DNA from 3 places in the Pantoea sp. GABEPS69 genome. Region 1 is predicted to be linked to each of the others. Evidence: predicted binding sites of a transcription regulator. Region 1 holds the regulator's gene; each other region holds the start of a gene.

What was found. Region 1 encodes CRP, which controls carbon source genes, mostly activating them, when cyclic AMP is high. Its sites were predicted from a motif close to ATGTGANNNNNNTCACAT; they were not measured.
Region 2: the regulator CRP is predicted to act here: its motif matches at 2,860-2,877, upstream of PVE98_RS16440 (glycoside-pentoside-hexuronide (GPH):cation symporter).
Region 3: the regulator CRP is predicted to act here: its motif matches at 2,394-2,411, upstream of azuC (stress response protein AzuC).

Annotation. Positions count from the first base shown of each region.
Region 1 covers NZ_CP118618.1:305,425-315,058, reverse strand. The annotation lists gene tauD (taurine dioxygenase) at 1-237, opposite strand, end outside; gene tauC (taurine ABC transporter permease TauC) at 234-1,061, opposite strand; gene tauB (taurine ABC transporter ATP-binding subunit) at 1,058-1,825, opposite strand; gene tauA (taurine ABC transporter substrate-binding protein) at 1,836-2,816, opposite strand; gene PVE98_RS01410 (LacI family DNA-binding transcriptional regulator) at 3,054-4,034, shown strand; gene PVE98_RS01405 (LysE family translocator) at 4,036-4,638, opposite strand; gene PVE98_RS01400 (hydrolase) at 4,697-5,713, shown strand; gene PVE98_RS01395 (YheU family protein) at 5,710-5,928, shown strand; gene PVE98_RS01390 (phosphoribulokinase) at 5,990-6,859, shown strand; gene PVE98_RS01385 (OsmC family protein) at 6,890-7,294, opposite strand; gene crp (cAMP-activated global transcriptional regulator CRP) at 7,595-8,227, shown strand; gene PVE98_RS01375 (YccS/YhfK family putative transporter) at 8,286-9,634, shown strand, end outside.
Region 2 covers NZ_CP118618.1:3,358,875-3,368,508, forward strand. The annotation lists gene aceE (pyruvate dehydrogenase (acetyl-transferring), homodimeric type) at 1-52, opposite strand, end outside; gene pdhR (pyruvate dehydrogenase complex transcriptional repressor PdhR) at 185-949, opposite strand; gene aroP (aromatic amino acid transporter AroP) at 1,465-2,820, shown strand; gene PVE98_RS16440 (glycoside-pentoside-hexuronide (GPH):cation symporter) at 2,988-4,400, shown strand; gene PVE98_RS16445 (family 43 glycosylhydrolase) at 4,397-5,356, shown strand; gene ampE (beta-lactamase regulator AmpE) at 5,338-6,192, opposite strand; gene ampD (1,6-anhydro-N-acetylmuramyl-L-alanine amidase AmpD) at 6,209-6,760, opposite strand; gene nadC (carboxylating nicotinate-nucleotide diphosphorylase) at 6,959-7,855, shown strand; gene ppdD (prepilin peptidase-dependent pilin) at 8,037-8,492, shown strand; gene gspE (type II secretion system protein GspE) at 8,479-9,634, shown strand, end outside.
Region 3 covers NZ_CP118618.1:106,212-115,845, reverse strand. The annotation lists gene dgcA (N-acetyl-D-Glu racemase DgcA) at 17-982, opposite strand; gene dgcN (N-acetyltransferase DgcN) at 984-1,991, opposite strand; gene azuC (stress response protein AzuC) at 2,243-2,320, opposite strand; gene mntP (manganese efflux pump MntP) at 2,440-3,015, opposite strand; gene PVE98_RS00505 (DUF1158 domain-containing protein) at 3,319-3,561, shown strand; gene mqo (malate dehydrogenase (quinone)) at 4,075-5,691, shown strand; gene PVE98_RS00495 (phosphoketolase) at 5,894-8,278, shown strand; gene PVE98_RS00490 (LysE family translocator) at 8,275-8,856, opposite strand; gene PVE98_RS00485 (PLP-dependent aminotransferase family protein) at 8,992-9,634, shown strand, end outside.

The DNA of each region.
Region 1 (9,634 bases):
TACTCCGTCGGCGTGCGGATAAACCGGATGGATATGCAGGTCGCCGAAGCGCGCCGCCAGCGCGCGCTGCTGGTGCGGCGTAACCGGCTGATCGCGCAGAAACAGCACCTGATGGCGCAGCAGCGCGTGATAGAGCTGTTCAAACTGGGCGTCGCTGAGCGGCCGGGTTAAATCGAGATTCGCCACCTGCGCGCCAATGTAAGGCCCGAGCGCGGTAATGTTTAGCTTTTCGTTCATGAGTGTTCTCCATTCCAGGGCGTCAGACGACGCTGCAGGGCGCGCAGCCCGAGTTCTAAGGTAAAGGCAATCAGCGCGATAACCGCGATGCCCGCCAGCACGACGTCGGTCGCCAGAAATTCGCCGGCGGACTGCACCATGAAGCCGAGCCCGCGCGTCGCGGCGATCAGCTCCGCCGCCACCAGCGTCGACCAGCCGACGCCGAGGCCGATGCGCAGACCGGTCAGGATCTCCGGCAGCGCGCCAGGCAGGATCACCCAGCGCAGCAGCTGCCAGCGGCTGGCGCCCAGCGACTGCGCGGCGCGGATGCGCACCTGCTGCGTATTGCGCACGCCGGCCAGAGTCGAGAGCGTTACCGGCGCAAAAATAGCCAGATAAATCAACAGAATTTTGGAGGTCTCGCCGATGCCGAACCAGATCACCATCAGCGGCAGATAGGCGAGCGGCGGCACGGGACGGTAGAGCTCAATCAGCGGATCGAGCAGGCCGCGCACCGCCGGGCTCAGCCCCATCGCGATGCCGACCGGAATACCGATGGCCGCCGCGGCGAACAGGGCGACCAGCATGCGCGTCAGGCTAGCGGCGAGATGCTGCCACAGCGTGGCGTCCATAAAACCCTGCGGGCTGGCGATCAGCAGCAGCTTGCTCAACACCTGCTGCGGCGCCGGCAGAAACAGCGGACTGATCAGCTCCAGGGCCGTGACGCTCCACCAGATCAGCAGCAGCAGCGCCAGGCTCAGCAGGCTCAGGCTAAACGAGCGGGAAAAAGGCCAGCGCAGACGGCGACGCGCCGCCGTGGTTTTGTCGTTGATCACCGCGCTCATGCAAAGGCCTCCCGCTGCTCGAACACCCGGCTCAGCACATATTCGCGCTGCGCAATAAAAGCGGGATCGGATTTGATGGCGCGGCAGGGTTCGCCAGCGGCGAAGCGCTGACCGAAGTTAAGCGTCAGACGCTCCACGATGCGGCCCGGCCCTGGCGAAAGCAGCAGCAGCTCGCTGGCGAGAAACACCGCCTCTTCGATATCGTGCGTGATAAGAAAAATTTGCTTGCCGCTGTCGCGCCACAGCGTCAGCAGCAGGGTCTGCATTTGCTCGCGGGTAAAGGCGTCCAGCGCGCCGAAAGGCTCGTCGAGCAGCAGCAGCTGCGGATCCGCCGCCAGCGCGCGGGCGATGCCGACGCGCTGGCGCTGGCCGCCGGAGAGCTGCCAGATGGGACGGTTCTCCGCCCCTTCCAGTCCCACCTTCTTAATCAGCCGCCGTGCGATGGCGTTGCGCTCGCCGCGCGCCATTCCCGCAAGCTGCAAACCGAACGCGACATTGTCCAGCACGTTGCGCCACGGCAGCAGCCCTTCATGCTGAAACACCACGCCGCGCTCCGCGCCCGGCCCGCTGATGGTTTTCCCCTCCAGCGTGATGCTGCCGGACTCGACCGGCAGAAAGCCGGCGATCAGGTTCAGCAGCGTGGTTTTGCCGCAGCCTGACGGGCCAAGCGCCACCAGCAGTTCGCCTTTATCCAGCTGCAGGTTGATATCCTGCAGCGCGGGTCGTCCGTCATAACGCGCGTTAAGATGAGCAATGCGCAGCATGGGGTTCTCCTTACTGTTTCGCCAGCGGCTCGACAAAGCGGGTGGTGACGAAGTCGCTGTAGTCGGCATTCGCCTGCGGCACTTTGCCCTGCTCTTTCAGGAAATGCGCCGTATCGACGATCGCTTTGTTTACCGGCTTGCCCAGCTGTTCCACCTGCTGCTGCGCCGTGAGATAGGTATTGCCTTTCACCAAATCAGGCACCTGCGCTTCCGGCACGCCGCTCAGGCGTGACAGCTTGCTGAGGTTATCCGGCTGCTTGAGCCACGCGTCGGGGTTATCGATATAGGGTTTCTGCGCTTCGAGGGCGCTGCGGGCGAAGGCGGTCACTACCTCAGGATGCGCCTTCGCGAAATCTTTGCGCACCACCCAGACGTCGAGCGTCGGCGATCCCCACTGCCCAACCTGGGAAGAGTCGGTCAGCACTTTGCCGTCTTTCTCCAGCTGGTTGACGGCGGGCGCCCAGACGTAGGCGCCGTCGATATCGCCGCGCTGCCAGGCGGCGATAATCGCGGGCGGCTGCAGGTTCACCAGCTGCACCTCGGTCGGCTTGATGCCCCAGTGCTTCATCGCCGCCAGCAGGCTGTAGTGGGTGGTGGAAATAAAGGGCACGGCGATGCGCTTGCCGATCAGATCTTTCGGGCCGCTGATGCTTTTCTTCACTACCAGCGCCTCGGAGTTGCCGAGCTGGGACGCCAGTAAAAAGGCCTCGATCGGCAGCTGCTGGGTAGCGGCCACCGCCAATGGGCTGGAGCCGATATTGCCGATCTGCACGTCGCCCGACGCCAGCGCGCGCAGCACGCCCGCTCCGCTGTCGAACTTACGCCAGTCGACGGTCGCGCCGCTCTCTTTGGCGAAGGTGTTATCCGCCTGCGCGACTTTTGCCGGTTCGGCGGAGGTCTGGTACGCCACCGTCACGTTGACGGCCTGTGCCTGAAAGACCAGCAGCGAAAGCGCTGCAGCCAGAATCGTTAAGGGTCTTTTTACTGCCATGATGTCGCACTCCGCCAGGATCTGATGATGGGCGCAGTGTCGCCAGCGACGATGATTTCATAAAGGAATTAAAAATTATTCTTAATAAACAGATGTTCTTAGATCATGATCGGCAAAGCTGATGCAAAATCTGACAATAGATGCGCCATTATTCAGACAAAATGGCAGGCGCTCACATTGCCGCTGTGCTATTGATAAGGCTCTACGGTAAACCGACGAAAAAAGGGTTGCGGCAACATGTCCATCGAGAAGGTCGCGCTGCTGGCGGGCGTATCAAAAGCAACGGTATCCCGCGTGCTTAACGATCATCCAGGGGTGAAAGCGGATACGCGCGATCGGGTGCTGGCGGCGCTCTCCGCCAGCGACTATCAGCCCAATTTGCTGGCGCGCCAGCTGCGCACCGCCCAGAGCCATATGCTGCTGGTGCTGATCTCCGATATCACGAATCCCTTCTGCTCGCGCGTGGTGCAGGGTATCGAAGCGGAAGCTGAGGCGCAGGGCTACCATATTCTGCTCTGCAACTCCGCCTCACAGCTGCGGCGCGAATCCGCCTATCTCGGCCTGCTGACCGGCAAAGTGGTGGATGGCGTCATCACCATGGACGCGGCGTCTGCGTTGCAGGATATCGCCGCCCTTATCGGCGACGCGCCCTGGGTGCAGTGCGCGGAATACGATCCCGCTATACCGGCCTCTTCCGTCGCTATCGACAACCGCGACGCGGCGCAGGAGACGGTGCGCTATCTGGCGGGCAAAGGCCGCCGCCGTATCGGGCTGGTAAACAGCGATATGCGCTACCTCTATTCACACCAGCGGGAGGCGGGCTATCGCGCAGGGCTGGATCAGCTGGCGCTGCCGTGGCGCGGCGTGGCTTATGCGAAGGAGATTTCATGCGAGGCGGGCAGCCAGGCGCTGCGCCAGCTTTTGCAGCAGCCCGAACCGCCGGACGCGGTGCTGGCGGTATCGGACGTGCTGGCGGTAGGCGTGGTGCACGCCGCGCGAGAGGCGGGTCTGCGCGTGCCGGAAGATCTCGCCGTCGTCGGCTTTGACGGCATCCCTTTCACCAGCAGCCTGAACCCGCCGCTCACCACCGTGGAGCAGCCGATGTATCAATTGGGCGCGCGCAGCGTGCAGCTTTTGCTGCAGCGCATTCGCCGTCCGGCGTCGCCCGTCGTGCGCGAAGTGCTGCCGTGGACGCGCGTCGAGCGCGCCTCCAGCTAGCTCAGCGCCAGATCAGCAGCACGCAGGCGGCGGTCAGCAGCCCCATCGTCAGGTTAAAAAGGGTCCAGGCGCGGCGGCTGCGCAGAATGCGGCCGATCATCGCGCCGAAGCCGATCCAGATAATGCCCGCCACCAGGTTAACCAGGAACATGCCGAAGCTGATGGCCGTCACCGAATGCAGATAGGCGGAGCCGGCAAGGCTGAAGCTGGCGATCGCGCCCAGCGCCATCAGCCAGGCCTTCGGATTGATCAGCTGCAGCAGGCCGCCCTGCCAGAACGGCATCGGTTTCGGCGGCGCGTCGCCGGTTTCCAGCTCTTCATAGGCGGCGGTGGCGATTTTCCACGCCAGCCAGAGCAGATAGAGACTACCGGCAATCTTCAGAAAGAGGTGCAGCGCGGGATAGAGTAGGATCAGGCTGCCGACGCCGAACGCCACCATTAGCAGCATCAGCTGCATGCCGATCATAATGCCGATCATGAGCGGCACCGTGCGCCAGAAGCCGAAATTGGCGCCGGACGCGGTGAGTAACATATTATTAGGGCCTGGCGTGATAGCAGCGACCCAGAGAAAACCTAACATTGAGAAAAACAGGCTCAGTTCCATGAACGGGTGCTCCTTACCCCCAGATTCGCAACAAGCCTAACGAAGCTAACAGTGTGATATGGATCCGACAAGTGCTGGCGACATGAATTTTACTCCTGACGCAGCGGCGAGCTTTATGCCGCCGCGCGCCCTGCGCAATCCGCATCTGCAGACGGTGCTGCCGCGTCTGGTGCGCCGTCGCCTGCTGCTGCGTCCGCACTGGCAGCGCCTCGACCTGCCGGACGGCGACTTCGTCGATCTCGCCTGGAGCGAAGACCCGCAGCAGGCGAGCCATAAGCCGCGCGTGGTGCTGTTTCACGGTCTGGAGGGCAACTTCCACAGTCCTTACGCTCACGGGCTGATGCACGCCTGCCAGCGTCAGGGCTGGCTTGGCGTGGTGATGCACTTTCGCGGCTGCGGCGGCGAGCCGAATCGCCTGCATCGCATCTATCACTCCGGCGAAACCGAAGACGCCGCCTTTTTTCTGCGCTGGCTGAAAACGCGCTGGGGCGATGTGCCGACCGCTGCGGTCGGCGTCTCGCTCGGCGGCAATATGCTGGGCTGCCTGCTTGGCAGACTGGGCGACGCCGCGCCGCTCGACGCCGGCGTGATCGTCTCGGCGCCGCTGCTGCTGGAGCCGTGCAGCCTGAAGCTGGAACAGGGCTTTTCGCGCTTCTATCAGCGCTATCTGCTCGACCAGCTGAAAAAGAACGCCGAGCGCAAGCTCCGCGCCTGGCCGGGGACGCTGCCGGTGGATCTGCCGCAGCTCATGGCGCTGCGTCGCCTGCGCGACTTCGACGACGCCATTACCGCCCGCGCCCACGGCTTTCTTGATGCGGGCGACTACTACCGTCGCGCCAGCGCCATGCCGCTGCTGAAAAATGTGCGTAAGCCCTTGCTGATCATTCACGCGAAAGACGATCCTTTTATGACTGACGAGGTGATCCCGCAGCCGGATCGGCTCTCAGCCAGTACCACCTATCAACTCACGCCACATGGCGGACACGTTGGCTTTGTCGGCGGCACGCTGCGTCAACCGCAGATGTGGCTCGAGCAGCGTGTGCCGCAGTGGCTTACACAGTGGCTCTCATCATGATTATTCCCTGGCAACAGCTCGATCCCGACACCCTTACCAACTTGATCGAAGCCTTTGTGCTGCGTGAAGGCACCGACTATGGCGAGCAGGAGCGCAGCCTGGCGCAAAAGGTGGCCGACGTGCGCCGCCAGCTGGAGCGCGGCGACGTGGTGCTGGTCTGGTCGGAACTGCATGAAACCATCAATATCATGCCGCGCAGCGAATTCCGCGGCTGATGCGTCGAGGCGCTTTTCGTGTTAACAATGCTCATCGCCCGACTTCACAGGGAGCTTTTCCATGTCAGCACGACACCCGATTATTGCGGTAACCGGCTCCAGCGGCGCCGGCACCACCACCACCAGCCTGGCGTTTCGTAAAATTTTCCAGCAGCTCAATCTGCACGCCGCCGAGCTGGAGGGCGACAGCTTCCACCGCTATACGCGGCCGGAAATGGATATGGCTATCCGCAAGGCGCGCGATTTAGGGCGCCACGTTAGCTATTTCGGCCCGGAAGCCAACGACTTCGGCCTGCTGGAGCAGACCTTTATCGACTACGGCAATGCGGGCAAAGGCCAGTCGCGCAAATATCTGCACACCTACGACGAAGCGGTGCCCTGGAACCAGGTGCCGGGCACGTTTACGCCGTGGCAGCCGCTGCCGGAGAATACCGACGTGCTGTTTTACGAAGGGCTGCACGGCGGCGTCGTCACGCAGCAGCATAACGTGGCGGAAAAAGTCGATCTGCTGGTGGGCGTGGTGCCGATCGTCAACCTGGAGTGGATCCAGAAGCTGGTGCGCGACACCGGCGAGCGCGGCCACTCGCGCGAGGCGGTGATGGACTCGGTGGTGCGCTCAATGGAGGATTACATCAACTTCATTACGCCGCAGTTTTCACGCACCCACATTAACTTCCAGCGCGTCCCGACCGTCGATACCTCGAACCCGTTCGCCGCGCGCGAAATTCCGTCGCTGGACGAGAGCTTCGTGGTAATTCACTTTCGCGGGCTGGAGCATATCGACTTTCCCTATCTGCTGGCGATGCTGCAGGGCTCATTTATTTCGCATATCAATACGCTGGTGGTGCCGGGCGGCAAGATGGGGCTGGCGATGGAGCTGATTATGGCGCCGCTGGTGCAGCGGCTGATGGAAGGCAAACAGATCGCCTGACCAGGACTGGTCAGGCGCGGGTGCGCTTTTTTACAGCGCGACCACTTCATAGCTGTGGGTCATCTCTACGCCTTTGCCCAGCATTAACGCCACCGAACAGTATTTCTCCGCCGAGAGATCCACCGCGCGCGCCACCGCTTTATCGCTCAGCGCCTTGCCGGTCACCACAAAATGCAGATTGATATGGGTAAACAGGCGCGGCGCCTCTTCGCGACGCTCCGAGGTCAGTTTCACCTCGCAGTCCACCACATCGTTGCGGCCTTTTTGCAAAATAGAGACCACGTCGATGGCGCTACAGCCGCCCGCGGCCATCAGCACCATCTCCATTGGACTGGGCGCTTTATCACCGGAGTTACCGTCCATCAGGATCTGATGTCCCGACGCCGACTCGCCGAGAAAGGTTAATCTTTCGACCCACTTCACTCTTGCCTGCATGTTTCCACCTCGAGAATAGCCTGTTTGCCGCCAGAGTACGCGTTCACCTGGCAAACAGCAATCCAGAGTAATCCCCCCTTTGCTGAAGCGAGACAACAGAAGACAGTCGGCAAAAGCTGTGCTACAAACAGTGCTGAAAATAGTTCGTTCTGTTAGGGACGAAGACGGGACACATCAAGCGCCTGGCGCAAAATAAGGCCCGAATAATCTCCTTTAGGGGAAACGCTTGAAGCTTTCATCGCCTGGCAGGGATTAATCCCCCCGCGTTTTGGGCACGATTACAACAGAGGATAATAGCGAATGGTTCTCGGCAAACCGCAAACAGACCCTACACTCGAATGGTTCCTGTCCCATTGCCATATTCACAAATATCCATCCAAAAGTACGCTGATTCATCAGGGTGAGAAGGCTGAAACCCTCTACTACATCGTGAAAGGTTCCGTGGCGGTGCTGATCAAAGATGAAGAGGGCAAAGAGATGATCCTCTCTTACCTGAATCAGGGTGATTTTATCGGCGAGCTTGGCCTGTTTGAAGAAGGTCAGGAGCGCAGCGCCTGGGTACGCGCGAAAACCGCGTGCGAAGTAGCGGAAATTTCCTACAAGAAATTCCGTCAGCTTATCCAGGTGAATCCGGATATTTTAATGCGTCTCTCTTCGCAGATGGCGCGCCGTCTGCAGGTTACATCGGAAAAAGTGGGCAATTTAGCTTTCCTCGACGTGACCGGACGTATTGCACAAACCCTGCTTAACCTGGCGAAGCAGCCAGACGCCATGACGCATCCCGACGGCATGCAAATCAAAATTACTCGTCAGGAAATTGGCCAAATCGTTGGTTGCTCGCGCGAAACCGTGGGCCGCATTTTGAAAATGTTGGAAGACCAGAATCTGATTTCCGCACACGGCAAAACCATTGTCGTTTACGGCACCCGCTGATTTCCTCTCACTCACGGCGTGATGTCACCGTCACGCCGTTACTGCTTTTAGTGAAGTGATGTGGCGTCGAATCATCTATCACCCCGAAGTTAACTATGCCCTGCGGCAGACGCTGGTGCTCTGCATTCCGGTGGCGCTCGGCTGGCTGTTCGGCGATCTGCAAAAAGGCCTGCTCTTCTCTCTGGTTCCCGCCTGCTGCAACGTCGCGGGTCTGGATACGCCCCATAAGCGCTTCTTCAAACGTCTCATCGTCGGCGGCTCGCTGTTCGCGCTCGGCAGCTTTCTGATCCAGCTATTAACCCTGAAAGGGGTGCCGCTGCCTGCCGTGCTCTTCGCCCTGCCGCTGCTGCTGGGCGTCACCGGCGAAATCAGCCCGCTGCACGGCCGCCTGCTCTCCGGCACGCTGGTGGCGGCCATCTTTACCCTGAGCCTGATCGGCCGCATGCCGATCTATGTGCCGCCGCTGCTCTATATCGGCGGCACGCTCTGGTACGGACTCTTCAACTGGTTCTGGTTCTGGCTGTGGAAAGAGCAGCCGATGCGCGAAACCCTGAGCCTGATCTACCGCGAGCTGGCGGACTACTGCGACGCGAAATATACCCTGCTGACCCAGCTTACCGACCCGGAAAAGGCGCTGCCGCCGCTGCTGGCGCGTCAGCAGAAAGCGGTCGATCTGATCAACACCTGCTATCAGCAGATGCATATGCTCTCCGCCAGCCGCGACAACAGCCACAAGCGGCTGACGCGCGCGTTTCAGGTGGCGCTCGACCTGCAGGAGCATATCTCCGTCAGCCTGCATCAGCCGGAAGAGGTGCAGAAGCTGGTGGAGCGCAGCCATGCGGAAGCGGTGATCCGCTGGAACGCCAAAATCATCTCGGCGCGGCTGCGCGCGCTGGCCGACGCCATTCTTTACCATCAGTTGCCGAGTCGTTTCGATATGGAGAAGCCGCTCGGCGCGCTGGAGAAGATCGCCCGTCAGCATCCCGATAATCCGGTGGGCCACTTCTGCTACTACCACTTCAGCCGCATCGCGCGCGTACTGCGCACGCAAAAACCGCTCTACCAGCGCGACCTGATGACCGATCGCCAGCGCCGCCTGCCGCTGCTGCCCGCGCTGCGCAGCTATCTGTCGCTAAAGTCCGCCGCGCTGCGCACCGCGGCGCGCTTCGCCGTGATGCTGATGTTCGGCAGCGCGCTGGCGATGCTGTTCGATATTCCCAAGCCCTACTGGATCCTGATGACCATTATGTTCGTCAGCCAGAACGGCTACAGCGCCACGCGGGTGCGCATCCAGCACCGGGCGCTGGGCACCTTCGTCGGCCTGGCGATCGCCGCCGCCTCGCTGCGCTTCGCGGTGCCGGAATCGCTGGTGCTGCTGTTTATGCTGGTGGTGACGCTGGTGAGCTA
Region 2 (9,634 bases), 1.1 Mb from region 1:
GCCAGTCACGAGTTTCGATCGGATCCACGTCATTCTGTAAACGTTCTGACATGGGGGGTATTCCTTATCTGTGTCTAATACGTTGAATTGTCAGGAGCCTGTCTCCATGTGTTCTGCTTGTGTGGCTCGCCAAAGCACAAGGAGACAGGCCCGTCGTTGATATCCGCGCGTTCTGTGTCGCGCGTTATTCCTTACGTTGCTGTAAACGACGCAGGGAGCGTTCACGACGAGTCTGCTCCCGACTTCTGTCCAGCAAGATTTCCTCTATGAACGCCAGGTGACGATGCGAGGCTTCGCGCGCCTGTTCCGGCTCGCGAGCCACAATCGCCTCGAAAATACTGGCGCGGTGACCGCTCACTTTCGCCAGCATTTCCCGGCGCGAGTAGAGCAATTCAAAATTCTGTCGAACGTTTTGTTCCAGCATAGGGCCCATCGAACGCAGCAAATGCAGCAGCACCACATTATGGGCGGCTTCTGTGACAGCGATCTGATACTGCATCACCGCATCCGCCTCGGCGTCGAGATCGCCGCTATCCTGAGCCTGCTGTATCTGCACGTGGCAGTGGCGGATACGCTCAATATCCTCTTCCGTGCCGCGCAGCGCCGCGTAGTACGCCGCAATCCCTTCCAGCGCATGGCGCGTTTCCAGTAAATCAAACTGAGATTCCGGATGCTTAGTAAGCAGGCTGACGAGCGGATCGCTCAGGCTTTGCCAGAGATTCTGCTGGACGAAAGTGCCGCCGCCCTGACGGCGCAGCAACAGACCTTTCGCTTCCAGACGCTGTATGGCTTCGCGAAGGGATGGACGTGAGACATCAAATTGTTTGGCGAGTTCGCGCTCAGGCAACAGCTTCTCGCCAGGACGCAGCGTCCCTTCCATAATCAGCGATTCCAGCTGCTGCTCAATGGCATCTGAGAGCTTGGGTTGGCGAATCTTACTGTAAGCCATCTTCCCTTCTTATCAAGCCGTCGTCCGGAGTAAATTGGTAATACCAATTCCAAAAAGTTGGCCGTAAAGTAACAAAGTATTCACCTTGTGTCTATATGACGCCGGTCACATTCCTTGTGCTGGAGGGCGGTGCGCAGCCTTAAGTTGCCGCGGGAAAAACAGAAATGGCGCGCCGCGGGAGATGTTAAATCTCGCTACTTTTACCAAACCTTACACTGCGTTAAGGGCGATGTTCTCGCTTACCATAAGACAACCTTATTCGTCTTTGGGAACAATTCATGGCAGAACAGGCGCAGGCGGCAGTGTGATGGCGACGATGCTTTTTCAGTCAAGTCTCAGCACGAAAAGAGAAAGCAGGTGCAAAGCGCACCGCATATCACTATTCTTGTCGCCAGGGTAGCATCCGCTTACAGAGAAGGCGCCTGATACCGTAAATAAATCAGTACGTTATTGTAACCACTTCCTGACAGCCATCGCGCGCTGCAACAGAAGAATTAAAACAACATGAGGTTCGTATGGAACAACAGCATGGCGATACGCTGAAGCGCGGGCTGAAAAACCGTCATATTCAGCTTATCGCGCTGGGCGGCGCGGTGGGCACCGGCCTGTTTCTGGGCAGCGCATCGGTGATCCAGGCGGCCGGTCCAGGCGTTATTTTGGGCTACGCCATCGCCGGCTTTATCGCCTTTTTGATTATGCGACAGCTGGGAGAGATGGTGGTCGAGGAGCCGGTCGCCGGCAGCTTCAGCCACTTCGCCTACAAATACTGGGGCAACTTCGCCGGCTTCGCGTCGGGCTGGAACTACTGGGTGCTCTATGTGCTGGTGGCCATGGCCGAGCTGACCGCCGTCGGCAAATACGTTCAGTTCTGGTGGCCCGATATTCCGACCTGGATTACCGCCGCCGTCTTCTTCATGTTGATCAACGCCATTAACCTGACCAACGTAAAAGTCTATGGCGAGATGGAGTTCTGGTTCTCTATCGTTAAAGTGGTCGCGGTGATCGGCATGATCCTGTTCGGCGGCTGGCTGCTGCTCAGCGGCACCGGCGGCCCACAGGCCAGCGTCAGCAACCTCTGGGCGCAGGGCGGCTTCTTGCCGCACGGCTTCAGCGGGCTGGTAATGATGATGGCCATTATTATGTTCTCCTTCGGCGGCCTGGAACTGGTCGGCATCACCGCCGCGGAAGCCGATAATCCCGAGCAGAGCATCCCTAAAGCCACCAATCAGGTGATCTATCGCATCCTGATTTTCTATATCGGCTCGCTGGCCGTGCTGCTGTCGCTGATGCCCTGGACGCGCGTTACCGCAGACACCAGCCCCTTCGTGCTGATCTTCCATGAGCTGGGCGATGCGCTGGTGGCGAACGCGCTGAACGTGGTGATCCTGACCGCCGCGCTGTCGGTCTACAACAGCTGCGTCTACTGCAACAGCCGCATGCTGTTCGGCCTGGCGCAGCAGGGCAACGCACCGAAAGCGCTGCTGAAAGTCGACCGTCGCGGCGTGCCGGTGGCCACTATTCTGGTCTCGGCCGTGGCGACCGCGCTCTGCGTGCTGATTAACTATCTGATGCCGGGCGAAGCCTTCGGCCTGCTGATGTCGCTGGTGGTTTCCGCGCTGGTGATCAACTGGGCGATGATTAGCCTTGCTCACCTGAAGTTCCGCCGTAAGAAAGATCAGCAGGGCGTGACGACGCGCTTTAAGGCGCTGCTCTATCCGTTCGGCAACTGGCTCTGCCTGGCGTTTCTGGCCGGCATTCTGGTGATTATGCTGATGACGCCGGGCATGGCGATATCGGTCTGGCTGATCCCGGTCTGGCTGGTGATCCTGGCCATCGGCTACGCCATCAAAAACAAGGTGCAGCGCGCCTGACGCTTAAGCCCGCCGACCTGCGTCGGCGGGCCTTTTCCCTTTCGATCCAGCTCACACTTTTCCCGCCGCGCCTGATTTGTCCATCTTACCGACTATTTGTTGCCAGCCATCCCGCTGATATAGCAACGATAATCCTCTGCTCATACCCAATGCGCAGGATAACTACCATGAAGGATTCCGCCCTCTCTTTTCGCGAAAAGCTGGGTTACGGCATGGGCGATGCCGGCTGTAATATGATTGGCGGCGCCATCATGCTGTTTCTTAACTATTTCTACACCGATGTTTTTGGCCTGGCGCCTGCGCTGGTAGGAACGCTCTTGCTCTCGGTGCGCGTGCTGGATGCGATTACTGACCCGATTATGGGCGCCATCGCCGATCGTACCCAGAGCCGTTGGGGCCGCTTCCGTCCCTGGCTGCTATGGATCTCGGTGCCCTATGTGCTCTTTAGCGTGCTGATGTTCACCACGCCGGACTGGAGCTACGAAAACAAGGTGATCTGGGCCTTCGTCACCTACTTTCTGATGTCTCTGACCTACACCGCCATCAATATCCCCTACTGTTCGCTGGGCGGCGTGATCACCAGCGATCCCGGCGAGCGCGTCTCCTGCCAGTCCTATCGCTTTGTCATGGTCGGCATTGCGACGCTGATCCTCTCTCTGTCGCTGCTGCCGATGGCGGAGTGGTTCGGCGGCGACGACAAGGCGCGCGGCTATCAGCTGGCGATGAGCGTGCTGGCGCTGATTGGGCTGGGGATGTTTCTGTTCTGTTTCGCCACGGTGCGCGAACGTATTCGCCCGGCAGTACCGACCCATGACGCGTTGAAAAGCGATCTGCGCGACGTGTGGAAAAACGACCAGTGGGTGCGCATTCTGCTGCTCACCTTCTGCAACGTCTGCCCCGGCTTTATCCGTATGGCCGCCACCATGTACTACGTGACCTGGGTGATGGGCCAGACGACTCACTTCGCCACGCTGTTTATTAGCCTGGGCGTCGTAGGCATGATGATCGGCAGCACCCTGGCGAAGCTGCTCACCGACCGCTGGTGCAAGCTGAAAGTCTTTTTCTGGACCAATATCGCGCTGGCCTTCTTCTCCTGCGGCTTTTACTGGATCGATCCGCACGCCACCGTCGCCGTGGTCGTCGCCTACTTCCTGCTGAACGTGCTGCATCAAATCCCGTCGCCGCTGCACTGGTCGCTAATGGCCGACGTCGACGACTATGGCGAGTGGAAAACCGGCAAGCGCATCACCGGCATCAGCTTCTCCGGCAACCTGTTTTTCCTCAAGGTCGGCCTGGCGGTCGCGGGCGCGATGGTCGGCTTTTTACTCTCGATTTACGGCTACGACGCGGGCGCGAAACAGCAATCTTCGCAGGCGGTAAACGGCATTATGCTGCTGTTCACCGTTATCCCGGGCGTAGGCTACCTGATTACCGCAGGCGTCGTGCGCCTGCTGAAGGTCGACCGCGCGCTCATGTGCACGATTCAGAACGATCTCGCACTGCGCCGCGCCAACTTCCGCGAACTGCATGACATTCGTCAGCGCGACGGCGCCGTCACCCAACCCGGAGAAGCGAAATGAGCACACCCTGGCCGAATCCCTTTATTGAACAGCGGGCCGATCCCTTTATCCTGCGCCATGAGCAGCACTACTACTTTATCGCTTCTGTGCCCGCCTATGATCGGCTAGAGCTGCGTCGCGCCAGCACGCTGCTCGATCTGCGCCATGCCGAACCGGTCGTGGTCTGGCGCAAGCCGGAGAGCGGCCCCTGCAGCGAGCTGATCTGGGCGCCGGAGCTGCACCGCATCGACGAACAGTGGGTGATCTATTTCGCCGCCGCGCCGACGCGCGACATTAAAGATGGGTTGTTTCAGCATCGCATGTACGCGCTGGTATGCGACGACGCCGATCCGCTTAGCGGACGCTGGCAGGCGCCGCGCCGGGTGTTTAGTCAGTTCGATACCTTTGCGCTGGACGCCACGCACTTCGTGCATCAGGGCAAAAACTGGTATCTGTGGGCGCAGAAGGATCCGGCCATCCCCGGCAACTCCAACCTCTATCTGGCGGAGCTGCTTAACCCCTGGACGCTGAAAGGCGCGCCGACGATGCTGAGCCGACCGGAATATGAGTGGGAGTGCGCTGGGTTTAGCGTCAATGAAGGACCGGCGGTGATCCAGCACGGCAATCGGCTGTTCGTCACCTATTCCGCGAGCGCCACCGACGAAAATTACTGCATGGGGCTGCTGTCGATCGGCATTGAGCAGGATCTGCTGGATGCCGCTAACTGGCGCAAGTCGGCGCGGCCGGTCTTTACCTCTAACTGGGATAACCACCAGTACGGTCCGGGCCACAACTGCTTTACTCAGGATGAAAACGGCGAGGATGTGCTGGTCTATCACGCCCGCAACTACACGGAAATCGAAGGGGATCCGCTGTGGGATCCCAATCGTCATACGCGGCTGAAAAGTTTTGTCTGGCGCGACGACGGCACGCCCGATTTCGGCGTGCCGCCTGCGGATTATACCAGCGTGCCGTAGATGGTGAGCAGCGCGACCACCACCACCAGCACCAGCGAGATGCGCTTCGCCAGCGCCACCGCAATGCGCGGGGTTTCGACCTTGTCCAGGTGCGGATCGCGCTCCAGCGAAAACTGCGCCAGGCTGGTCAGCACCTGATATTGCGAACGGTGACGGTCAGTCAGCGCAGCGAACCAGGCGGGCAGCGCCTTTTCGCCGTGCCCCAGCAGCGCATAGGCAACGCCGGCCAGCCGCGCCGGGATCCAGTCGATAACGTGCAGCAGGCCGTCGACGCCTGACTGCGCGCGCTCCAGCGGCGACTGATGCTTCGCCAGCCAGCTCTGCCAGGCGCGCAGGAAGGCGTAGCCCACCAGCAGCACCGGCCCGTAGGGGCCGCCCGCCACAAACCAGAACATCGGCGCCAGGTAGAAGCGGAAGTTAATCCAGATCAGCGCGTTTTGCAGCTCGCGCAGGAACTCTCGCTCGCTGCACTCCACCGGCACGCCGTGGATCAGCGTCAACTCGGCCGCCATCGCCTGATGCGCCGCGACATCATCATGGCTCGCCGCTTTTAAATAGGCGTGATAGTGCAGGCGCGCCGATCCGGCGCCGATGCAGAGCAGCCCGATCAGGATCCAGAACAGCAGCTGCGCGATGCCGAACAGCAGCCCTTTTACGCTCCAGATCGCCAGCGCCGTCAGCGCCATCGCCAGCAGGGTCATGCCGAGCGTGCGCAGCAGCGAAAAACGGCGGCGGCGGCGAAAAATAGGCTCCAGCCGGTGATCGAGCTGCCAGTGCTCGCCCAGCTTAAACAGGCGTTCCCAACCTAAAACCAGTAACAAGGAAAACAACGTCATACCCACTCCGCGAAAATCAAAAAGAAGTCTGCGCCAACAGCTGCTGATACTGCTCCCAGTCAAAAGCCGGCCCCGGATCGGTCTTGCGCGTCGGGGCGATATCGCTGTGTCCGGTAATGCGCGAGGGCGTCAAAGGATAGTGCTGCAGCAGGAGCTGCGTAACGGCGGCCAGCGCCTGGTACTGCGCATCGGTGTAAGGCAGATAGTCGGTGCCTTCCAGCTCGATGCCGATGGAAAAGTCGTTGCAGTTTTCGCGGCCCTGATAGCAAGAAACCCCGGCGTGCCAGGCGCGATGATCGAAAGAGACATACTGCACGATTTCGCCGTCGCGACGAATCAGGCAGTGCGCGGCGACCTGCAGGTGGGCGATATCGGCAAAATAGGGGTGGGCGTCGGGCGGCAAGGTGCCGGTAAACAGCCGATCGATCCACGGCCCGCCGAATTCGCCCGGCGGCAGGCTGATGTTGTGGATCACCAACAGCGAGGGAACCTCGTCGTTGGGACGTTGATTAAAATGCGGCGACGGCACCTGACGAATGTCGGTCAGCCAGCCCTGTTCCAGTTTCATGCTGGTTTTTCCTTAGCAGAGTCCGGCTGAGAATAGCATGATTTACGATAACTTTTTGCAGCCTAAAGGTGCGGCGGCCCTGCCCCGCTGCATTCAAGTTAAGTATACTAAACAAAAGTTCGGCTTCGGCTGGTGAAAAGCGTCGTTTCGATCTATTGTGGCTTCCTCTTTGTTCAGGTCATCAGGAGCGAAATCGCTATGCCAACCCGCCGTTATAATGCCGATAGCCGTCGCCAGACGCTGATCGCCCGCATCGAACAGGACATTCCAGCCACGGTCGCGCGCGCTTTGCAGGAGGATTTAGGCGGCGAGATCGACGCCGACCGCGATATCACCGCCCAGCTGCTTCCCGAAGAGAGCCAGGCGCAGGCGCGGGTCATCACGCGCGAGGCGGGAGTTTTCTGTGGTAAACGCTGGGTGGAAGAGGTGTTTAATCAGCTTGGCGGCCATGCGACGCTGAGCTGGCAGGTCGAAGATGGCGACAGCCTGGCGCCCGATCAGACGCTGTTTACCCTGAGCGGCCCTTCTCGCCTGCTGCTGACCGCCGAACGCACCGCCCTGAACTTCGTCCAGACGCTGTCTGGCGTGGCGACCGAAACCCGACGCTATGTGCAGCTACTGGAAGGCAGCAACACGCAGCTGCTGGACACGCGCAAAACCCTGCCGGGCCTGCGCACCGCGCTGAAATATGCGGTGCTGTGCGGCGGCGGCGCGAACCATCGCCTGGGCCTCTCGGACGCCTTCCTCATCAAGGAAAACCATATTATCGCCAGCGGGTCGATTCGCCAGGCAGTAGAGAAAGCGTTCTGGCTGCACCCGGACGTGCCGGTAGAAGTTGAAGTGGAGTCGCTGGAGGAGCTGGATCAGGCGCTGGCGGCAGGCGCCGACATCATTATGCTGGATAACTTCACCCTCGACGCGATGCGCGACGCCGTGGCGCGCGCGCAGGGACGCGCGCAGCTTGAGGTCTCCGGCAACGTAACGGAAGCGACGCTGCCGCAGATTGCCCAGACCGGCGTCGACTACGTCTCCGTCGGCGCGCTCACCAAGCACGTGCGCGCGCTCGATCTCTCAATGCGCTTCACCAGCCTGTAACTTCCCTGCGCCGTGCCGCCGTGCACGGCCTTTTTTGCGCGCCCGCTTCCGCTTCGTGGTTCTCCGCGCTGCAATCCAGCCCTTTTACTGCGCGCCTTTTTCCGGTCTGGAAATCCGCCGCTGGGTTTAGCGCCCATGCTTTTCTACTCTGCCCTCTCTTATTCATGAGAGAGGCGATGCAATGACCAATCAACAGGGCTTTACCCTGGTCGAGCTGATGATTGTGGTGGGGATCGTCGCGATCCTCAGCGCTATCGGCTTACCAGCCTATCAAAACTACCTGCAGCGCGCGGCGCTCACCGACATGCTGCAAACCATGGTGCCATACAAAACGGCCGTCGAGCTGTGCGCCCTGGAGCGAGGCGGCCCAGCGCAGTGCCAGGCTGGCGAGAAGGGCATTCCGGCGGCGAAAGGCTCGCGCTACGTCTCCGCGCTCAGCGTGATAAACGGCGTGATTACCTTGACCGGTCAGGAGAGCCTGAACGGCCTGAGCGTCGAAATGACGCCGGTATGGGACAGCGTGGAAGGTAGCCTGAGATGGCAGCGCAGCTGTACCAGCAGCAGCGAAAGCCTGCGCGATAACTGCCTGGAGCAGTTCCGCTTCGATGATAAAGGAGCTGACGATGGCGATGCCTGATTCCGCTATACGTGCGCTGTGCCAGCGCTATCGGGCCGTGTTGCTGCATCATGACGCGACGCTGTTGCGCGTCGCCGTGGCGGAACCGGTGCCGGAGGGGCTCAGCGAGGCGCTGCACTTCGCCAGCCAGTGTCAGATCGAGATCGAATGCTGGCCGCAGGCGCGGCTCGATCTTCACCAGCACGGCAGCGCCTTAGCGGATGCGCCGCGCGAGGCGCTGCCGGAATCGGCGGTCGACGCCGTCAACCAGATGCTGCAGCAGGCGCTGCGGCGGCGGGCGTCCGATATTCATATCGAACCGCAGCGCGACGGCGTACGCATACGTCTGCGCATCGACGGCGTGCTACAGCCGCTGACGCCTCTGAGCGAGGCGCCGCCCGCCGCGCTGATCGCCAGGCTGAAAATCCTAGGCGGGCTGGATATTGCCGAACGACGGCTGCCGCAGGATGGACAGTTTACTCTGACGCTGGAGGGCAAACCCGCCGCCTTCCGTCTGGCGACGCTGCCGGTGCAGTACGGCGAAAAAGCGGTGATCCGCCTGCTGCAGAGCGAAAGCAGCACCCTATCGTTGGATAAGCTGGGCCTGCCCGCCGCGCAGCGCCGTCTGCTGAGCGCCGCGCTGGCGCAGCCGCAGGGACTCATCCTGGTAACAGGCCCGACCGGCAGCGGGAAAACCTTTACGCTCTACAGCTGCCTGAGCACGCTGAACCGGCCGGAAATGAACGTCAGCAGCGTCGAAGATCCGGTAGAAATTCCGCTGGCCGGCATTAACCAGACGCAGATCAACCCTAAATGCGGGCTCGACTTCAATCGGGTGCTGCGCGCCCTGCTGCGTCAGGATCCCGACGTCATTATGGTAGGCGAGATCCGCGATGCGGAGACGGCGGAGATTGCGGTCAAAGCGGCGCAGACCGGCCACCTGGTATTATCGACGCTGCACACCAACTCCACGGCGGAAACCCTGACGCGGCTGCGTCAGATGGGCATTCCCGGCTATCTGCTCGGTCCGGCGCTGCGGCTGATCGTGGCGCAACGACTGGTGCGGCGGCTCTGCCCGCACTGTCGTCAACCAGCGCAGGCGATGGCGCATTTTCCGCCCGACATCTGGCCCGGCACGTTGCAAACCTGGCGCGCCCCCGGCT
Region 3 (9,634 bases), 200 kb from region 1:
GTTGCTCCATATGCGTTTACAGCCAGATGCGGCCTTGTGAATAGGAAAGGAAAGGCGAACTGTCCGCCGCCAGCCAGATGGGGCCATCCAGATCGACATGCTCTGCCTGCGGCGTGACCAGCAGCGCCGCTTCCATCGCCAGCGAAGAACCGAGCATGCAGCCCACCATCAGCCGCATGCCCTGCTTTTTCGCCTCGTCGACCATCGCCAGCGCCTCCGTCAGGCCGCCGCATTTATCGAGCTTGATGTTGATCATCTCGTAGCGATCGCGCAGCGCGGCGATATCGCTGCGCGTGTGGCAGCTTTCGTCAGCGCAAAGCGGAATGGGATGGGCGATATGCTGCAAGACGGCATCTGCGCCCGCCGGCAACGGTTGTTCGATCATTGCGATGCGATAAGGCAGCAGCGCGGCAAACAGCGGCGGCAGATCCAGCCCGCTCCAGGCTTCGTTGGCGTCGACGATCAAAGTAGCGTCAGGCGCGACGGCGCGGATAGCCGCGACTTTTTCCACAATCGCTTCGCGGTCAAGCTTGATCTTGAGGAGCAGCGCGCCGCGTGACACCGCGTCCTGCGCCGCATCAGCCATCTTCTCTACGCTTTCGAGACTGAGGGTTTCAGCGGTGACGACTGACGGCGGCGCGCTCAGCGCGGCCTGCTGCCATAACGTCTTTTTCGCCCGCGCGGCGTCCAGCCGCCACAGGGCGCAATCGAGCGCGTTACGCGCCGCCCCTGCGTTGAGTTCCGTTTGCAGCGCCTGGCGGCTGAGACCCGCTTCGATCGCCTCTTTCATCGCGTTAAGCTGGGCGTGGACGCTCTCGACGGACTCGTTGTAACGCGGCGTCGGCGTGCATTCGCCGTGACCGATAAAGCCGTCCTGCTCCAGAGTGACGCGGATCACCGCCACGGCGGTGCGGGTGCCGCGCGCGATGGCGAAAGGCCGGGCCAGCGGCAGCGTGAGGAGTTCAGTCAGCATGCGGCGCATCTTAGCCTCGCTCTTTTAACAGCGTAGCGATCGCATCAATGCCGAAACGCACCGGATCCGTCGCCGGCACGCCGAAGGTTTCGCTGAGCTGCGTGCAATAGTCGCGCGCTTCTTCTTCGCTGAAGTTAGAGGTATTAATAGCGAAACCGGCTAGCTGCGGGTTGTCGCTGGTAACCTGCGCCGCGCGCAGATTGGCTTCCACACAGTCCGCCAGCCCCACCATCGGCTGATGGGGCAAATGACGCATATGAGGACGCCCCATCTCATGGCACATCACCAGCCAGTGCGGCTGCGCGCCGTGGATTAACCCCATGCTGACGCCTGCATAGGAGGGATGAAACAGCGAGCCCTGTCCTTCGACGATATCCCAGTGATCGTCGTCGTTGGCTGGCGATAACGCCTCCGCGGCGCCGGCGATAAAATCGGCGATGACAGCGTCGATAGCGATACCTTCGCCAGCAACCAGGATGCCGGTCTGGCCGGTGGCGCGAAAGTCCGCCTTCATGCCCTGCGCGCGCATCGCGGCTTCCAGCGCCAGCGACGTGTACATTTTGCCGACCGAGCAGTCGGTTCCGACGGTTAACACCCGTTTTCCGCTGCGCTTTTTGCCGCTGCCGACATTAAGTTTCGGCCGCATATGACGGATATCGAACAGTTCGACGCCGTGCGTCTCCGCCAGCGCCACCAGCTCTGGCTCGTCTGCCAGACGATGATGCAGGCCGCTCGCCACGTTCATGCCTGCTTTGATGGCGGCGATAACGCTTTCCAGCCAGTGCTGAGGCAGATAGCCGCCCGCGTTAGCGGTGCCAAGCACCAGCGTTTTCGCGCCGCGCGCCCTGGCCGTAGCGATGTCCAGCTCTTCAAGGCCAAGGGAAACGGTACAGCCCGGCAAACGAATTTCGCCAACGCACTGTTCGGGCCGCCATACCTGAATGCCGCGCGCGGTTTTAGCAGCCAGCGGATCGGTGACGTCGCCGAGAAATAGCAGATAGGGTTGCGGGATAAGCATGATGCGTTCTCTTTCAGACAGGGTTGAGGGTCTGAAACGAACTATTTCACGCCAGGGAAAGCGGGACGAATGCTTGTTTAGCTGCTGGCTATAACCTGCGGCTATAGCTAAAAGCTGCGCTTATGATAGCGACTGAATTGACGCTTTATAGAGGAAAAGAGGCGTAGAGAGAGAAAGAAAAAGCTATGGCTTGAGGGCATCACGGCACGCTGGCTGCCGTGATTGCCTGAGACGGTATAAAGCGTAAATAATTAGTACATCGCGCCTGGCGGGACATATTTGAAGGTTTCGACATAAGCGCGGAAAACATATTTCACTAAGCGTTTCATAGAGTACCTGATTCAAAATTTGTTGAAGAAATGCAGCGAAAGTATAACTTCCGTGCATTTTTCAGGCAATAAATTTTGAACCAGATCACAAAAACAGCATTAATTTGCTGTTGGCGGCTTTATGAGAAGAGGTTGAGATGCTGGATGAGGATGGTGCAGCCAATCGAAATTAGCACTACGCCGCCAAGCACTTCCGCCCATTTGCCCAGCACCGGTCCGACTAAACGTCCCACCAGCACGCCGGTAGTCGCCATGATGGTGGTCGCCATGCCGATGGTCAGCGCGGTGGCGATAATATTAACCTGCAGGAAAGCCAGCCCCACCCCGACCGCCATGGCATCCAGGCTGGTCGCAACTGCCGTGGCCGCCAGCACCATAAAGCCGTGACGCTGCGGCGCTTCACACGGCTCTGCCGTCGCCGTCTGGCGAAAACCTTCCATCATCATGCGCCCGCCGAGAAACGACAGCAGGAAAAAGGCGACCCAGTGATCCCAGGCCATGACATAGCGGCTGGCGGCAAGACCGGCAGCCCAGCCGATCAGCGGCGTCAGAGCTTCAATCGCGCCAAAAATCAGGCCGGTGCGCAGCGCCTCTTTGAATCCGGGACGATGCAGCGCCGCGCCTTTGCTCAGCGCAGCGGCAAAGGCGTCCATCGACATACCGAAGGCAAGGATCAGAGTTGCGATAAAAGTCATAATGGCTAGTGTCAGGGTAAAATGCGTTCAGACGCCCGCTTTTTGCCGCAATAAAGGTTCAGTCTGGTAAAAGTGCGCGCAGTCTACCACGCATCATGCCTGATAAAAAGACAAGAAAATCATGGGTTTAAGTATAGCAAAGGCTATAACTTTTATCGTTCGCTATCTTTTGCCGCTAAGTTAATGGTACTTAAGCCTTTTCTTAAGGCTTAATGCGCCGTTCAGGCAGGCGGCCGCTGCGGGGATTGAACCCTGGCGGAGATTGCCGGAAAATGGCCGCGCTGATTAATGCGGAACCTGCTAATGAAAAACCCTTTTGAATCTCTGATTATCCCCGGCGGCATCTTGCTGCTCGGCTTTCTCTCTGCGCTGCTGCTGCCCGCGCCCAATTTTGGTCTGACGATGGCCAGAAGCCTGACTCAGCGCCTGCACCTGCAGGATATCAACCAGCTCTACACCCTGATCTTCTGCGTCTGGTTCCTGCTGTTGGGCGTAGTGGAGTTCTATGCGATCCGTTTTATCTATCGCCGCTGGTTTCGCTCATGATGCCGTGCCCGCCGCTGCGGCTATTGCCCTGGCGCGGGCAGACAGGACTCACAAAAATGTAACATTACTTTTACAGAATCGGCTGAAAAGCACTTCGTCGTGAAAAATTCTTTATCGATCTTTTTTAGAATAATCTTTTAAAATCATATCTTTATAAAATAAGGCGATTTCCGCCTCTCTCCATGCCATGCACTGCTTTCGTGCATTTACGCAACATCATGTTCGGTTAACCCGCTGAGTTTTCGGTAAAAAATCCCTTATGCCCGCCGGCCCGAGATGATTAATTCTTATGCTGAATCATTTCTGCATTTAAAAAATAAACAAATGCTTAATTCAGAGGCGAGAATGTTATATTCAATAGACAAAGCATAACGTGCAGTTAACCTGCATCCCGCTTAAACGAACCTGTGTCTTAACCTTTGAGAAATAGCGCAACGCGCTCCCCAGAAGCGCGACTATTTCGCCTGCGAACCTGTTGAGCATTAGGTCAACAGAGAGAGGAGATGTCGCCTCATGAGCAAAACAGCTGTAAACCTTACGCTCGCATCGAGCGCCGTTGGCATGGAAAAACCGCAAATGTCCGAGCGTAAAGACGTTGATGTGCTGCTGATCGGCGCAGGCGTCATGAGCGCGACGCTGGGCGCCTGGCTACAGGATCTGGAGCCGGACTGGACCATTGAAATGGTCGAGCGTCTCGAGAGCGTGGCGGAAGAGTCCTCTAACGGCTGGAATAACGCCGGGACCGGCCATGCCGCGCTGGCGGAGCTGAACTATACGCCGTTAAAGGCGGATGGCAGCATCGACATCAGCAAAGCGCTAACCATTAACGAATCCTTCCAGGTTTCCCGTCAGTTCCTGGCCTGGCAGGTTCAGAAGGGCCGCCTGCACTCGCCCGAACGCTTTATCAACAGTACGCCGCACATGAGTTTTGTCTGGGGCGAAGAGAACGTGGCTTTCCTGCGTAAGCGCTATCAGGCGCTGCAGAAAAGCACGCTGTTCCGCGGCATGGCCTACTCCGAAGATCCGCAGCAGATTGCCGAGTGGATCCCGCTGGTGATGAAAGGACGCGATCGCCGTCAGAAAGTCGCGGCGACCTGGACGGAGATGGGCACAGACGTCAATTTTGGCGAAGTAACGCGTCAGCTGATCGCCTCGCTGGAGAAGCATCATGGTTTCCGCCTGCGCCTGCGTCAGGAAGTGCGCGATCTGAAGCGCCTGAGCGACGGCCGCTGGCAGGTGACGCTGCATTCGCTGGCCACGGGCGAGAGCCGCGTGTTAACGGCGAAAAACGTCTTTATCGGCGCGGGCGGCGCGGCGCTGCCTCTGCTGCAGAAGAGCGGCATTCCGGAAGTCAGCGGCTACGCCGGTTTCCCGGTTGGCGGCTCCTTCCTGGTAACCGAGAACCCGGACGTGGTACGCCAGCATATGGCGAAAGTCTACGGCAAAGCCTCTGTCGGCGCGCCGCCGATGTCGGTGCCACACGTCGACACGCGCGTGCTGGACGGCAAAAGAGTGCTGCTGTTCGGCCCGTTCGCCACCTTCTCTACCAAGTTTCTTAAGCAGGGTTCGCTGCTCGATATGTTCGGTTCGATGAACAGCGGCAACCTGCTGCCGATGATGAATGTCGGACTGAAGAATTTCGATCTGGTGAAATATCTGGTTGATCAGGTGCTGCAGAGCGATGCCGATCGCATGGAAGCGCTGCGCACCTATGTGCCGGATGCGCATCCCGACGACTGGCGTCTGGTGACCGCCGGCCAGCGTGTGCAGATCATTAAAAAAGATGCCAAAGAAGGTGGCGTGCTGCGGCTCGGCACCGAAGTGGTCGCCTCGGAAGATGGCTCGATTTCCGCCCTGCTCGGCGCCTCGCCCGGCGCGTCGACCGCCGCGCCGATTATGCTGGAGCTGATGGCGAAAGCCTGGCCGGAGCAGATGGCGTCGACGGAATGGCAGAACCGCATTCGCGCAGTGGTGCCCACCTGGGGCCGCAAGCTTAACGGCGACGTGACGCTGACGGAGAAAGTGCTGGCGGATACCAGCCGCGTACTGAAACTCGCCTACGCGCCGCCGGTGACGCCGAACGCCGCGAACGACGAAGCACGCGAGACCGCGCACGTTGTCGGCAAGTAATACGGTTTTGCTGATAAAAGCCCCGCTTATGCGGGGCTTTTTTGTTTTTAGCCGCGATACCTGAGCGGGAAGTGTAAACCGATCGCCAGGAGGCGAATACGGCATTCCTGCCAGCCCGTCGCCTGGTCGAGTTACGCATTCTCTATTAGGGTTAATGAAACGCTTTTTTTCCGCTACCTTTCGCTAACCAGGAGAATGCCCGATGTCACAATCGACCGCTGCCAGTGAGTTACGCCTGCTGGATCGCTACTGGCGCGCCGCCAACTACCTTTCCGTCGGGCAGATTTACCTGATGGCGAACCCGCTGCTGCGCGAACCTCTTCAGCCGGAACATATCAAGCCTCGCCTGCTGGGACACTGGGGCACCACGCCCGGCCTCAACTTTATCTACGCGCATCTCAACCGCATTATCCGCCAGCGCGACCTGAATATGATCTATATCTGCGGCCCCGGCCACGGCGGGCCCGGCATGGTGGCCAATACCTGGCTGGAAGGCAGCTACAGCGAAATTTATCCGCACGTCAGTCAGGACGCCGAAGGCATGCAGCGCCTGTTCAAGCAGTTCTCGTTTCCCGGCGGCATTCCAAGCCACGCCGCGCCGGAAACGCCAGGATCGATTAACGAAGGCGGCGAACTCGGCTATTCGCTGTCGCACGCCTTTGGCGCCGCCTTCGATAATCCGGATCTCATCGTGCCCTGCGTTATTGGCGACGGCGAGGCGGAAACCGGCCCGCTGGCGTCGAGCTGGCACGGCATTAAGTTTCTCAATCCCCAGCGCGACGGCGCCGTGCTGCCAATTCTGCATCTTAACGGCTACAAGATCGCTAACCCGACTATCCTGGGGCGCGCCAGCGACGACGATCTGCAGCAGCTGTTCCGCGGTTACGGCTACGAGCCGCTGTTCGTTAGCGGACACGAGCCAGAGAAGATGCATCAGCAGATGGCGGACACGCTGGAGCACGCCTTTGATCGAATCGCCGCTTACCAGCAGGCGGCGCGCGCAGGCGGTGAGCAGGAAGGCATTCCGCGCTGGCCGATGATTATTATGCGTAGCCCTAAAGGCTGGACCGGCCCGCAGGAGGTTGACGGCAAAAAGGTAGAAGATTTCTGGCGCGCTCATCAGGTGCCGGTAGCCGCCTGTCGTGAAGATGCGGGACATCGCCAGATTCTGGAGCAGTGGCTGCGCAGCTATCAGCCGGAGGATCTGTTCGACGAACAGGGTCGGCTGAAGCCGGAGCTGCGCGCGCTGGCGCCGCAGGGCGACAAACGCATGGGCGCGTCGCCCTACGCCAATGGCGGTCTGCTGCGCCGCGAGCTGAATACCCCTGATATCCGCGAATTCGCCTTTGACGTAAAAGAACCTGGCTCGCAGCTGGCGCAGGCTACCGAACAGTTTGGCCGCTATCTGGCGGAGATTTTCGCGCGCAACCAGCATAATTTCCGCCTGTTCGGTCCTGATGAAACCGCCTCGAACCGCCTGACGCCGGTATTCGACGTCACCAGCCGCACCTGGCTGGAGCCGGTGAAGCCCTACGACGAGCAGCTGGCGCGCGACGGCCGCGTGATGGAAATCCTCAGCGAACATCAGTGCCAGGGCTGGCTTGAAGGCTATCTGCTGACCGGCCGTCACGGCCTGTTCAACTGCTACGAAGCCTTTATCCATATCGTCGACTCGATGTTCAATCAGCACGCCAAGTGGCTGAAAGTGACGCGCAAGCTCGGCTGGCGCAAGCCGGTCTCTTCGCTGAACTATCTGCTCTCTTCGCACGTCTGGCGCCAGGATCACAACGGCTACAGCCATCAGGATCCCGGCTTTATGGATCACGTCGCCAATAAAAAAGCGGATATCGTCCGCATCTATCTGCCGCCGGACGCCAATACGCTGCTGTGGGTCGGCGATCACTGCCTGCGCACCTGGGACCGCATCAACGTCATAGTGGCGGGCAAGCAGCCGTCGGCGCAGTGGCTGGATATGGAGAGCGCCATCGCGCACTGTGAGGCAGGCATGGGCGAATGGCGCTGGGCGGGCACCACGCCGCAGGGCGAAGAGCCGGATGTAGTAATGGCGTGCGCCGGCGACGTGCCGACGCTGGAGACGCTGGCGGCGGTGGATCTGCTGCGCGGCTATCTGCCCGACCTGCGGATTCGCGTGGTGAACGTGGTCGATCTGATGGCGCTGCAAACGCAGGATCAACATCCGCACGGCAAAAGCGAGGAGGAGTTCGACGCGCTGTTCACGCTCGACAAGCCGGTGATCTTCGCCTTCCACGGCTATCCGGCGCTGGTGCATCGTCTCGCCTATCAGCGCAACAACCATCGTAATTTCCACGTTCGCGGCTTTAACGAAGAGGGCACCACCACCACGCCGTTCGATATGACGGTGCTGAACGAGCTGGACCGCTATCACCTGGCGCAGGAGGCGATCCTGCGCGTGCCTGGCCTGGCGGACCGCCATCCGGAGCTGCTGGACGATTTGCAGGAGCGCATCGCCGAGCACCATCGCTACGTGCGTGAATATGGCGAGGATGTGCCGGAAGTGCGCGGCTGGAAATGGCCGTCGGAAACCGGCGCCGGCGCGCCCGATTAACGCAGGGCGTCCGCCAGCATCCATAACGTCGTGGCGACCAGCGACAGCGCCATGACGCCGTTGAAGAGACGACGCTTCCACGGCGTTTGCAGATGCAGGCCCAGCCGATCGCCCAGTGCTGCCCAGATTAAAATGCAGGGCAGGTTGACCAGCGCGAAGCCGAGCATCACTGGCAACAGCCCGCTCTGCGCGCTCCACAGCAGCGCCACGTTGGTCGCCATCAGCCAGGCTTTGGGATTGACCGCCTGAAAGCCGACGGCGCCGGCGACGGTCATCGGCTGCGCCTTTTCCCGGTGGGTCGGCGCGCCTGCCCGCCAGAGTTTCCACGACAGCCAGAGCAGATAGGCGCAGCCCGCCAGCGTCAGCGGCAGCCGGACGGCGCTCATCCAGCTCAGCAGCCACTCCAGCGCCAGCACCGCCAGCGCGTTTTGCAGCAGACAGCCCAGCAGTATGCCGGAGATCATCGGCAGCGTGCGCCGCAGGCCGAAATTGACGCCGGAGGTCGCCAGCAGCAGGTTATTGGGGCCAGGGGTGATGGACATCACGGTAACGTAGCTGAAAAAAGAGGGATCGAGCATGGCGGCGTTCTCGTTTAATAAACAGAACCCTATGCTAGGGTGCGGAAAGGATTGGTAACAGAGACACAAAATCACTATTGTCATGGTTACAGTTTGCAATTTTAACTATTGTACCCATGACTCGCGGAGGCTTTTGTGTCCCTTACTCCTTCAGCCGATCAGCCGCTCTATTACCAGCTTGCCGATAGCTTCGCCGAGGCGATCCATCAGGGCACGCTAAAGCCCGGCAAGCGCCTGCCTGCTATTCGTCGCGTGGCGCAGACCCATCAGGTCAGTATCAATACGGTGCTCAATGCCTGGCAGCTGCTGGAGGATCGCGGCCTTATCGAGGCGCGTCCGCAGTCAGGCTACTATGTGCGCAGCGTGCTGCCCGCCCTGACGCAGCCTGTTCCGCATCGCGCCCGCATCAAAGACCCGAGCAGCGAAAAGCTCGATCTCATCGATCAGGTGTTCGCGGCGCAGAACCATCCCGATTACGTCAATATTTCGCTGGCCTGCCCGCAGGACGGCGAGCTTTATCCGTCGGCGCGCCTCGCGCGCATTACCGCCTCGCTACTGCGACGCAATCCCGATTTAATCGGCCGCTATGCGCTTCCGCCTGGTAGTGAGCGCTTACGGGAGGAGATTGCGCGCCGCGCGCTGCATGCGGGCATGTCGCTGACCAGCGACGCGATCACCCTGACCCACGGCTGTATGGAGGCGCTGCAGCTGGCGCTGCGCGCGGTGACGCAGCCAGGAGACTGTGTTGGGCTGGAGTCGCCGACCTACTTTTTCCTCT